DNA from 4 places in the Paenibacillus sp. YYML68 genome. Region 1 is predicted to be linked to each of the others. Evidence: predicted binding sites of a transcription regulator. Region 1 holds the regulator's gene; each other region holds the start of a gene.
What was found. The regulator Rex, encoded in region 1, represses fermentation and respiration genes when NADH is low (regulators of the CRP and FNR family bind a similar motif). The targets are predictions, from matches to a motif close to TTGTGAAATATTTCACAA.
Positions count from the first base shown of each region.

Region 2: a site for Rex is predicted at 1,461-1,478, ahead of nirB (nitrite reductase large subunit NirB). Genes of this name have one in related genera too.
Region 3: a site for Rex is predicted at 1,846-1,863, ahead of PAE68_RS02065 (hemerythrin domain-containing protein). Genes of this name have one in related genera too.
Region 4: a site for Rex is predicted at 1,769-1,786, ahead of nadA (quinolinate synthase NadA). Genes of this name have one in related genera too.

Region 1 is NZ_BQYI01000001.1:2,442,028-2,445,189, forward strand. Features, by position in the region: gene dinG (ATP-dependent DNA helicase DinG) at 1-1,092, shown strand, start outside; gene PAE68_RS11245 (redox-sensing transcriptional repressor Rex) at 1,089-1,709, shown strand; gene PAE68_RS11250 (DUF47 domain-containing protein) at 1,769-2,389, opposite strand; gene PAE68_RS11255 (amidohydrolase) at 2,576-3,162, shown strand, end outside.
Region 2 is NZ_BQYI01000001.1:503,141-506,302, forward strand. Features, by position in the region: gene PAE68_RS02205 (nitroreductase family protein) at 1-512, opposite strand, end outside; gene PAE68_RS02210 (helix-turn-helix domain-containing protein) at 622-993, shown strand; gene nirB (nitrite reductase large subunit NirB) at 1,638-3,162, shown strand, end outside.
Region 3 is NZ_BQYI01000001.1:471,048-474,209, reverse strand. Features, by position in the region: gene PAE68_RS02070 (IS4 family transposase) at 1-1,034, shown strand, start outside; gene PAE68_RS02065 (hemerythrin domain-containing protein) at 1,242-1,760, opposite strand; gene PAE68_RS02060 (b(o/a)3-type cytochrome-c oxidase subunit 1) at 1,956-3,162, opposite strand, start outside.
Region 4 is NZ_BQYI01000001.1:672,725-675,886, reverse strand. Features, by position in the region: gene nadB (L-aspartate oxidase) at 1-767, opposite strand, end outside; gene nadA (quinolinate synthase NadA) at 803-1,741, opposite strand; gene ftsH (ATP-dependent zinc metalloprotease FtsH) at 1,990-3,162, opposite strand, start outside.

The sequences.
Region 1 (3,162 bases):
ATGCAGCTGCATTTCTCCGAGGCGCTGAAGAAGCTCGACAAGCTGGTGACGGAGCTGAAGGAAGCGCAGGACGAGTTCGACCTGCAAGGTCAGGTTACCGACCTCAGTGGTACGGTCAAGGATCTGCATAGGCACAAGGATGCGCTGCAGCTGTTCATGACGATGCCGGACGACAACTCCGTCTATTGGCTGGAGGGCGGCACCTATAACAAAAACCGCTCGCTACAGCTTCATAGCGTGCCGATCGATGTCAGCTCGATGCTGAAGCAGCACTTCTTCGAGCCGAAGGAAAGTGTCGTGCTGACGAGTGCAACGCTGTCCGTCGGCAAGTCGTTCGACTATACGTGCGAGCAGCTAGGGCTGCAGCCGAGCGCGCCGGAAGCGGAGCTGAAGACGGTCATGCTGCCGTCTCCGTTCAACTACAGGGAGCAGGCGCTGGTGGCGATTCCGCGCGACTTTCCGACGCTGCGTGGCGGCGCTTCTGGCGATAAGGAGTTCGTCGACGCACTCGTGCAGTCGCTTGCGGAGGTCGCACTCGAGACGCGCGGCCGTATGCTCGTGCTGTTCACGTCGAACCGTATGCTGCGTACGGTACACGGCAGCTTGAAGGATATGCTGTCGTCGTTCGGCATCAGCGTGCTCGGTCAAGGTGTCGACAGCAGCAATCGCAGCAAGCTGACACGCTTGTTCCAGAGTAGTCCGGAGTGCGTGCTGCTCGGCACCAGCAGCTTCTGGGAAGGTGTCGATATCCCTGGCGATGCGTTGATGTGTCTGGCGATCGTACGATTGCCGTTTCAGCCGCCTACACACCCGCTCGTTGAGGCGAAGATCGAGAAGGTGAAGCTGCGCAATCAGAATCCGTTCATGAAGCTATCGGTGCCTCAGGCGGTCATTCGCTTCAAGCAAGGCTTCGGCAGACTGGTGAGAACGGCATCAGACAAGGGCATCGTCATTATTTACGACACACGGGTGATTGATACGAACTATGGCAAATATTTCTTATATTCCTTGCCCGGCCCGAAGATCGAGCATATGCCCAGCAGCCAGCTCGTCCCGAGAATCAAGCAATGGATGGAGGACAACCCCTCATGAAGTCAATGAAAATATCTGAAGCGGTCGTCCGCCGTCTGCCTATCTATCTGCGATTCCTGAATGAGCTGAGCAAAAAAAATATAGCCACTGTCTCTTCACAGGATCTTGGGCAGAAGCTCGATCTCAACCCGGCGCAAATTCGCAAGGATCTTGCCTATTTCGGTGAGTTCGGTAAAAAAGGGATCGGCTACGACGTTAATTATTTAATTGAGAAAATACGTCAAATATTGAAGATTGATAAAGTGATCCCGGTTGCGCTAGTCGGTGCAGGCAACCTGGGCCGTGCATTGTGCAATTATAACGCCTACTTGAAGGACAATATGAAGATCGTGGCCGTATTCGACGCGCATCACACGAAGGTCGGTGAATCGATCAACAATTTGAGAGTGAAGTCGATGTCAGAGCTTCCACATTGCGTGCGGTTGCATAAGGTTCGAATCGGTATTATTACGGTTCCGGCGACGGAGGCGCAGCAGGTTGCGAATCTGTTCGTCGAGGCAGGAGTCGAGGCGATTCTGAACTTCGCACCGATCATCCTCAAGGTGCCGCCTGATGTGCGCATTCATCATGCTGACTTTACAGCCGAGCTTCAGAGTTTGGCGTATTATTTAGAATAATGACTGTGAAGCCTGTGCCGCTGCCAAGACTTGCGTGCGGTACGGGCTTTTTTTTCTCATTAAGAATACTTCATCACGATGCTGTTCAAAATATCGGCTACGTCCTCACACGCGTCCGTCGTCTCCTCTAGCCCCTCGTACAGCTCCTTAAGCTTGAAGTCATGATACGGCTCCTTCGGGTTCGCGAATATGTCGCGCACCCCTTCACGCATCAGACGATCGGCCTCGTTCTCCAGCGCGTTAATCTGCACCGTATGCTCGGCGATCTGAATGTACTTCTTCTTCGATAGCAGCTTGAAGGCGTCCAAGATATGCTGGCAGCTGTTCACGAGAACGGCAGAGAAGCTTCGCATGTGCTTATCGGTAAACGTAATGCTCAAATAGTCGAAGCGCGCGATCGATGCCTCTATGCCGTCGAGTACATCATCCAGCTTCGATGCAAGCTGCATCAGATCTTCACGGTCAATCGGTGTGACGGTAACTTTGCTCAGCTCTTGATAAATCTGATGCGTGATCTTGTCTCCTAGGTGCTCAAGCTCTTTAATCTCGGCGTTGTAGGAGGCGGGCGGCTCCGTTCCCATCATTGCATGTCTAAACCGTTGGGCAGCATGCAGCACGTTCTCGGAGGCTTTGATCAGCAGCAGTAAAAAATCGGTCTCATTTTTCTTCGTAAATAGCATCGGCGGAGGCCCCCCATCGAATCATGTTCTTCCTTAGTTTATGTGGAAGTCGTCTATAGTATGAGGGAGAGGGGCGCAATTCAAGGAATGAAGCTTGCTTTTGGCGCGTTGAAATTGTAAATTGTTAACGTGAAGACGAGCTTAACGGCTCGACAATGAGGTCGATGACGGAAAGGAACTAGCGGAATGAAAAGAACGGTAATTACGAATGGCTTGTTCATCACGATGGATGAGCACAAGCCTCTGGTCAAGGGGTATATGGTAGTAGAGGGTAGCCGCATCGTTGCCATCGAGGAGGGGGCGCCAGAGCCAGCAGCTGTGTTCGATGAGACGATTGACGGCAGCGGAAAGCTGTACATGCCGGGCTTCGTCAATACGCACGGTCATGCGGCGATGTCGCTGCTGCGCGGCTATGGCGACGATCTGGCGCTGCAGGTGTGGCTGCAGGAGAAGATGTGGCCGATGGAGGCGAAGTTCACCGCTGCCGATGTGCGTGCAGGGACGAGTCTGTCGGTGCTCGAGATGCTGAAGGGTGGTACGACGACGTTCGTCGATATGTACGATCATATGAATCAGGTCGCGGAGGTAAGCAGAGACAGCGGCATACGTGCTTGCTTGACGCGCGGCGTCATCGGTCTGTGCCCGCGTGACGTGCAGGATGCAAAGCTGGCGGAGGCGGTGCAGTTCGCCCGTGACTGGCACGGACAGGCGGACGGACGCATTACGGCGATGATGTCGCCGCACGGACCGTACACATGCCCGCCGGATTACAT
Region 2 (3,162 bases), 1.9 Mb from region 1:
GCTAACTGATCCGCCTCAAATCCGGCCATCGGATTCGTGTCATACCCGTAAGCTCTGGCCGTCAGCATCAATTGCATCGTGAACAGTCCGCAGTCGAAGCGCGTCACCTCACTGGACTTCTCGGGAGGAAGTGACGGGAAGTACGACTTGATCATACCTAGCTGCTGGTCGCGCACCTCTGGCGGCATTTTGCCTTGTTCCACAGCAAGGTTATAGATGTAATCGGCGTTCTCGTAATATCTTGTATCTGCGAAGATCAGCAGCATCGCGGAGGACGTATCGTTCTGACGCGTATTGAACATGACGAGCGGACGCAGCTTCTTCTTCCCTTCCTCACTCTCCACGACGACGACCCGCCAAGGCTGGAGGTTCGCCGACGATGGAGCGGAGGCTGCGGTCTCGATGATTGCAGTCAGCTCCTCTCTTGGTATCCGGTAATTCGGCTGATAGACTCGAACGGAACGTCTGCCCTTCATGATGCTCTCAAGCTGGTTCTCTCTTAACTCTTTCATATGGTCAGCTCCTTCTTGTATACTCGTGAGATCGTGCACGTATCATCACTTCCCATAGCGTAAACCATGAAGTATACTTCATAGCAAGAGACTTCATGAGATGGAGGAGATGGCTGTGAGGATTAGCGAAGTAGCGAAGCTGACAGGGCTTCCGATCTCGACGATTCGTTATTACGAGAAGTCAGGTCTCATTCCTGATGAATATATGCGTAGAGACTCCAATCATTATCGGATCTACGAGTCGGACATTGTTCGCCACTTGGACGTTGTGAAGACGTGTCTTGCAGTCGGCTTTTCCATACAAGATGTGAAGTCGATGATCGCGAAGCAAGGGCTCACGAGAGAAGAGCAGACACGTATACTTAGAGACAAAATAGCCGAGCTCGAAGAAGCGCAGCACAAATTAGCGGCGGCCAAGCGATCACTTACCGACATTCTCGAATCGAGCATCTGGTGCGAGAAAGGGTTCGGCAAGCATTGATGCCGCTGCATCCGTTATATCGTTCAAGCTCTAGTGTCACCACATGCGTGGTGGCTTTTTTGCATCCATTTCTCCTCGTAACGGAACTCAGAGGCCTTAATTTGCCGTTTCGAGACGATTACAGCTGCTAACGGAACTCATCGTCGCTATATGACCATTATGAGGTCGAGACGGTACAGAAGCTGAACAATAACGTCTCTGCGTTCCGTTAACGGTCCATACAGCCCCATTTTCACCGAATAACGCCTCCTCGTTCCGTAAGCGTAGACGCTCATTGGCCTGCTGTCATGGTTAGCATGATCCACAAGTACCCTATATCTGAGTTCTTACCTTCGACCTGCCATCAATAAAGACGTGATTGCTCATCTTTTATTCCGTTCTGTGCCGTACAATAAGCTTTGAATGTAAGAATACCTGACTCCAAAGAGAGATATTAAGCTTTTTTATAAAGTCCATAAGAAATAATGTTATGAAAATTTACATAAAAGTGTTGTCAATCATGTGACGTATCGCTTATATTATTAAGTAACAGAACAATGTTAGATAATCTTACTTAGTCGAAGTTTTCTACTCAAAGTCCCTATGTTAAGCTGTCGCGACAAGCGTTTGTGTTAGATATTATTACATGATGGAGTGTGAGTACGATGAAGAAGAAGCTCGTTCTCGTTGGTAATGGTATGGCTGGCGTATCCTGTGTCGAGCAATTGCTCAAGATCGCTCCGAACAAATATGAAGTGACGATATTCGGTAAGGAGCCTCATCCGAACTACAACCGGATTCTGCTGTCCAAGGTACTGGCTGGCGATTCGGACATGAAGGATATTGTGCTGAACGACTGGTCCTGGTATGAGGAGAACGGCATCACGCTCCATACCGGCCACGAGGTGAATCAGATTGACACCGTGAACAAGACGGTCACATCGGACCGGGGGCTGACAGTCGCCTACGATGAGCTCATTCTCGCGACAGGCTCGCTGCCGTTCATGCTGCCGCTGCCAGGTGCGGATAAGGAAGGCGTCATCGCCTTCCGAGATATTCAAGATTGCGAGACGATGATCGAGGCGGCGAAGCAATACAAGAAGGCCGTCGTCATCGGTGGCGGCTTGCTCGGTCTGGAGGCTGCCCGCGGCCTACTGAACCTCAACATGGAAGTGTCGGTCGTTCATATCCACCACTACTTGATGGAGCGTCAGCTCGATGAGACCGCAGCGCTCATGCTGCAGCGGGAGCTGGAGCAGCAAGGCATGCAGTTCCTGCTTCAGAAGAACTCCGAGTCGATTCTGGGCAAAAACCGCGTCACCGGCCTCAAGTTCAAGGACGGCTCGTCAGTCGATGCGGATCTGATCGTCATGGCGGTCGGTATTAAGCCGAGCGTCGAGCTTGCGAAGTCGGCAGGTATTACGGTGAATCGCGGTATCGTGGTCAACGACTACATGGAGACGGACGTTCCAAGCGTCTACGCGGTTGGCGAGTGCGCCGAGCACCGCGGCATCGCCTACGGCCTCGTCGCTCCGCTCTATGAGCAGGGCGCTGTGCTGGCGAAGCGTCTTGCAGGCGCTGAGACGGAAGGCTACCAAGGCTCCGTCGTGTCGACGAAGCTGAAGGTGTCCGGCGTCGATGTGTTCTCTGCTGGTAACTTCGTCGATGCCCCGGGCACGCGCTCGGTACGCGTACAGGACGACTTCGACGGCATCTACAAGAAGGTCGTCATTAAGGACGGCAAGATCATCGGCTCTGTCTTGTTCGGTGACACGAGCGACGGCTCCCGCATCTTCGCGATGATCCGCAAGGGCGAGGACGTGACGGGCAAGGAGAAGGAAGTGCTGCTGGGCGAAGGCGGCGGAGGCACGAAGAAGTCTGGCGCTGAGCTGGTCGCGGCGATGCCAGATGATGAGATCATCTGCGGCTGTAACGGCGTATCCAAGGGTGCGATCGTCAGTGCGATCAACGAGAAGGGCTGCTCCAGCGTCAACGATGTGAAGGCATGCACGAAGGCGTCGGCCTCGTGTGGCGGCTGTAAGCCGCTCGTCGCTGATGTGCTGTCGTTCGTGCTCGGCGCAGACGGCGTGCAGACGGTCAAGGAAGGCATCTGCGGCTGCACATCGCTGTCGCGTGACGAGGTCGTCGAGTCGATTCGCAGCATGAGTCTGACAACGAGCCGCGAGGTGA
Region 3 (3,162 bases), 2.0 Mb from region 1:
TCTTTCTGTACATCTTCATCGAAGCACAGTTAGAGAAGCGAAAGGGTCTTCGTTCCATCATGCGAAAGCTGGAGCACGACGAGGAATTTCAAAAGCAACTCGGCATTGCTTCGATCAGTGCATCCCAGTTGTCCCGTAAAAATAATCAACTGGACCCAGAAGTACTTCAAGCCATCCTTTGTAATCTCATTACACAGTTGCATCGAGATGCTAGGCCGATATCAGGGCGCATCGGAACGGTCAAGATTATAGACTCTTCTACGATCAGCGTTTGCCTACAGCGGTATAAATGGGCGACTTTCCGAAAAACGAAAGCAGGCGTGAAACTGCACCTGCGAGTGGCATTTGCTGACCCCGACCATGTTTATCCGGATAAGGCAGTGGTTACGCCTGCAAGGCCCGCAGACCGCAGCCAAATGGACGTCCTGATCGATGAGTCGGACGTCACGTATCTGATGGACCGCGGGTATCTGGACTACGGCAAATACGACAGTTACTGCGAGCGTGGCATTCGATTCGTATCACGATTAAAGGACAATGCTGTTGTCGAAGAAGTGGAAGAACTTTCGGTGAACACAGATTCAGACATCATCCGCGATGTCAAAGTCGTGCTAGGCAAAGCTCACAAGCGCATGCAGCACCCCCTTCGTATGATCGTCACCACAGACGGTCGCGGTAATGAGGTCCGTATCATTACGAATCGGTTCGACCTGACGGCAGAAGAGCTTGGTGACCTGTATCGTAGCCGCTGGCAGATCGAGATGTTCTTCCGGTGGGTCAAGCAGAACCTGAAGCTAACCTGTTTTTACGGTGACAGCGAGAACGCAGTGATGAATCAGATTTGGATCTGTTTAATTGCATACTGCTTGCTGCTGCTTATGAAGCTAGAACTGGGAACGAGTCGAACGTTAACGGAACTCATTGAGGCTTTGAAAGAACTCATGTGGCAACCGTGGCTGAGGATGGTCGCAGCAGTAGAGCGAAAACCAAGTCGAACTTCGAGAGGGCGACAGAAGAAACAGAAAGACCAGTAAGTCGCCTAAGTCGAAAAAAACCAATCATCAACTTGAAAAGGATGAATATTACAAATGGACAGCAACTGCCTGTTTCAGGGGTACCCCGTAAGTTTTTGGCCCTTGGAATTTGAAAACTAATTTCTGAATATTCCACCATTTTAGATGTCATGATTTATGCAACGCTACTGAAGTTCTATAGCTGTATTAGACCACAATTGAGTAGGGTCACACAGTGACGCAGGTCACAGGAATGGACAGAACGTCCTCCAGACGCAGTTCCGCCTCCATAAACGGTAGGAGCGTCTCTTCTTCGGCCATCAGATGCTCTCTGACCAGCCTGCAGGCGGTCAACAGGTCATTAACAGCCCGTGGCAGGTCGGCAGCAGAGCTGTTATCCAGCAATCGGTCGAGCTCCTCGAAGAACGATTGGAAGTATTCATGCGTGAGCTCGTGCTCCTTCTCAAGCATCCATAACGACGTAATAATCTGATGGCCCTCCGGCGTATTGTAATGATCCGTCAGCTTCGGGAACAGGTCGCTCGCCTCCCATTCCGAGTGATATTCCAGCTCGGTCAGCAAGCCTACGGCCTTCATCCGCAGCTGCTCCGTCAGACTATGTAGAAGCTCCCCTTCGAGCTGCATCGTTTCCTTCGCATCCTTCTCAAGCTCCGCAACCATTTCATTCAAGACAGCATGCTCATTGTTCAGCCTCTCCCATGACAACGTCATATCCTGTATAATCATCCTTTAGCGCCTCCCCTGTGAGTTCGTAATGTGTAAATAAGCCTTGATCCAGCCGAGTGGTACGGCAGCGTAGCGAGCTTTATCTACGTGATTTTTTTCACATTGTTAGGCTAAGGAAAAGCTTCGTTACGAAGCTTTTCCTTACTCTCAGCCGTGCATATTCCTATGATGGCCTTCTTGTGATTGTCGATACTCTTACCACGTCTTGAAGCCCTTTGACCCGAAGCCTGGATGCTGAATGATTTCCATAATAGGAACCGTATACGCAAACAGAATCAGAAAAACTAATATGCCAATCCAGACGCCCCAGCGTTCGAAGATGGCCGGTGGCTTCTCCGCCCCTTCACTCGCCTCAGCAATCGGGAACTGCTCGACCCGGCCGTTCGAGGAGCTGAGCAGGCCGAAGATGTTAATCAGCATCATCAGCACGCCGATGAACAGAATCGTTCCACCGATCGCCATCACGACATGGTACGGCATCCACAGCACGGCATCCGGATGATCCTGGTATGTTGTGTAGGCGGTTCTGCGCGGTGAGCCCATCAGACCAACCGTATGCATCGCGCCGGACATCAGGAACATACCAACGATCCACACCCAGGTCTGGGCAATGCCAAGCTTGTGCATCAGCGGCGTCAATTCACGGCCGGTCACGGCCGGAATAAGCCAGTACGTAATGCCGAAGAACGTTAAGGCGACGGAGCTTGCGACCGTCAAGTGAAAGTGCCCGGGCACCCACAGCGTGTTGTGTATGACCGCGTTGAGCTCGTGGCTCGCATTGACGAGTCCGCCCGCTCCGGCAGGGATAAAGATCAGCATGCCCATGAAAGGAGCGAAGAAGCGGACATCGTTCCACGGCAGCTTACGGAACCAGCCGAATAGCCCGCGGGCTCCGACGGAGCGACCGTGCATTTCGAATGTGGCGAACAGAGAGAAGGCTGTCATCAGCGAAGGAATTACGACCATGAAGGTTAGCACAACTTGAACGAATTTCCATATATTCGAGATGCCAGGCTCCATCAGCTGATGGTGAAAGCCGACCGGAATGGAGAAGAGCAGGAACATGATGAAGGATAACCTTGCCAGCGCATCACTGAACAGCTTGCCGCCGATCACCTTCGGGATGACGACATACCAGCACATGTAGGCAGGCAGCAGCCAGAAGTAAACAAGCGGATGCCCGAAGTACCAGAACAATGTACGGCTCAGCACGACGTTAACCGTATCTACCCAGCCGAACGACCATGGAATGAGCTGGAACAGCACCTCGATCGCGACGCCGATCGTTGCGATCTGCCACATAGCCATAGTGATGACCGCCATGAAGGCGAAGAGCGGTGTCGTTTGACCCGGATTTGTCTTCTTCCAGTAACGGTAATTCAGGAAGACGCCGAAGCCGCTC
Region 4 (3,162 bases), 1.8 Mb from region 1:
ATGAGGAATCGTGGCGCTCCGGAATAACAGAGAGCCGTCGGATGGAATTGAATGAACTCCACATCACGAATGTTCGCGCCGGCACGGTAAGCGATCGCGATACCGTCTCCTGTCGCTATGTCAGGATTGGTCGTATATCGATACAGCTGTCCAGCCCCGCCAGAGCAGAGTACCGTTGCATTAGCACAGACAAGCACCTTCTGACCGTCCGGCTTCTGAATCAACGCACCGAAGCATTCTCCGTTCTCAGTGATCAGATCGATAACAAAGTGATCATCCCAAATGTCAATGTTCGGGTCCTGCTTCGTCTTCTCGGACAACGCCCGTACGATCTCCGCTCCCGTCGCATCCCCTTGCGCATGCAGAATACGGCGCTGACTGTGAGCGCCCTCCTTCGTCAATGCGTACTGTCCGTCCTCCATATCGAACTCGGTGCCCATACGAATCAGATCCTCGACACCAGCAGGCCCTTCATGGACGAGGACATCGACCGCTGACGACGAACAGAGCCCTGCTCCTGCAATAAGTGTATCTTGACGATGGTACGCCGGGGAATCCTCATCCGAGATGACGGCAGCAATGCCACCTTGCGCATAACGGGTATTACTATCGAGCAAAGACTTCTTCGTCACCATCAGCACCTTGTGCTTTTCCGCGCTCTTAAGTGCGGTAAAAAGACCGGCGATGCCTACGCCGATCACAATGACATCCGTGTATACACACGGAATGGACTCGGTATCAAAATTAACGAGATAACGAGGAATCAATAGCTTGCACCTTCTTAACAGAGAAGTAGCGCATGCTACTTAACAAGCAGCATGCGCTCTAGAGAAGCTCTGGCCTTATCGGCAACGTCCTGCGGTACATATATCTGCGGACTGTTCGTCTCCAGACATTTCACAACCTTCTTCAGATTGTTCACCTTCATATTCGGACAGACGAGATATTTAGTAGCGAAGTGGAATGTCTTATTAGGGCTGTCTAGTCGCAGCTGATAGCCAGTTCCGTCCTCCGTTCCAACGATGAACTCTTGACAATCCGACTCCTTGCAATACTTAATGATCGCAGTCGTACTGCCTACGAAATCACCTAGCTTCACGACCTCTGGGCGGCATTCCGGATGGACGACGAACTGTGCATTCGGATGCTGAGCCTTCATCTCCTCAACGTCCTTGACCGTCAGCATGTCATGCGTATTGCAATAGCCTTCCCATATAATCATCTTCTTGTTCGTAAACTTAGACACGTAGTCGCCCAAGTTCTTATCCGGCACCCAAATAATTTCATCTGAGTCAACCGACTCAATAACCTTAATCGCATTCGCTGACGTACAGCAAATATCCGTCTCCGACTTCACATCAGCCGACGTGTTAATGTAGGCGACGACCTTCGCATTCGGATGCTGCTTCTTCAGTGCGCGCAAGCCGTCCACATTGACCATGTCCGCCATCGGGCAACCAGCACGCTCATCGGGAATAAGCACCGTCTTGTTCGGCGCTAAGATCTTCGCGCTCTCCCCCATGAAGTGAACACCGCAGAAGACGATCACCTCTGCATCCGTCGAAGCTGCCTTTTGAGCGAGCAAGAAGGAATCTCCGCGGAAGTCCGCGACCTCTTGTATTTCATCACGCTGATAATAATGAGCAAGTATAATGGCGTTCCGTTCCTTCTTCAGCTGGGCAATCCGTTCCTTCAGCTCTCGCTGCTGCTCAGCCTTCCTCTCTAGCGCTAGTGCTTCCATGGCACACCTTCCTATTCATCACCAAGCTGGTGAAAATGTTCACAAGCATAATAAAGATTTAAACCTAATTTACACGTGCACATACGTGATGTCAATGACTAAAATCGGTGCTCCACTATAGAAAAACGCCTTTATTCGAGCCGTAACGTGCATAGCGTGTTCATGTGCATAGTTTTCCGTATTCGGACCGTTCTTAGCCTACAATAAAAAAGGAAAAGCCGGCACCTATAGGCACCGACTTTCTTCTATTACTTCGCCTCGTCATCCGAGGAGCCTGGCTTACTACCTGCTGACTCATCATCCCTTGGCTGAATGCTGATCTTCAAATCCTCAGAGCTCAGCTGCTGCGGCGCTGCATCCTCCGCTTCTTGCTTCTCTCCGAGCTTGCCGTTCTTGATCAGCTCTTGAATCTGATCCTTCTCCAGCGTTTCCTTCTCCATCAGCGTCTCGGCGATCAGCTTGACCTGGTCGCTGTGCGTGGTCAAGATCTCCTTCGCACGATCGTAGCAGCCGCGAATCATCGACTGCATCTCCTGATCGATCTCGTACGCGATAGCATCGCTGTAGTTCTGCTCATGACCGATATCCCGGCCGAGGAATACTTGACCCTGGGACGTGCCGAATTGCATCGGACCGAGCTTATCGCTCATCCCGAATTCAGTAATCATCCGGCGAATAATACCAGTTGCGCGTTGGAAGTCGCTATACGCCCCTGTACCGATCTGACCGATGAACAGCTCCTCGGCAACACGTCCTGCGAGAAGTCCTGTCACCTTATCGAGCAGCTCGTTCTTCGTCTGCATCATCCGGTCTTCGCCTTCCTTGGGCAGCATCATCACATAGCCGCCTGCCCGTCCGCGAGGGATGATCGTTACCTTGTGTACCATCTCCGCGTCCTCGACGTGAAGTCCGACTACGGTATGTCCTGCTTCGTGGAAAGCGACCATCCGCTTCTCACGCTCACTAATGACACGGCTCTTCTTCTGCGTACCGACGATGACGCGGTCGAACGCTTCATCGATCTCAGCCATAGAGATGTCCTTGCGGTTACGCCTAGCTGCGATGAGTGCCGCCTCATTCAGCAGGTTCTCGAGGTCCGCACCGGTGAACCCGGTCGTGTAGCGGGACAGCTGATCCAGCTTCACATCCTTGGCAAGCGGCTTATTGCGCGCATGCACCTTCAGGACAGCCTCGCGGCCCTTCACATCTGGGCGATCGACTGTAATCTGACGGTCGAAGCGTCCCGGACGAAGCAAGGCCGGATCGAGAATATCCGGACGGTTCGTCGCTGCTACGATGATGATGCCCTCGTTGGCCCCGAAGCCGTCCATCTCGACGAGCAACTGGTTGAGCGTCTGCTCTCTCTCATCGTGACCGCCGCCAAGACCGGCGCCGCGCTGACGACCAACGGCATCAATTTC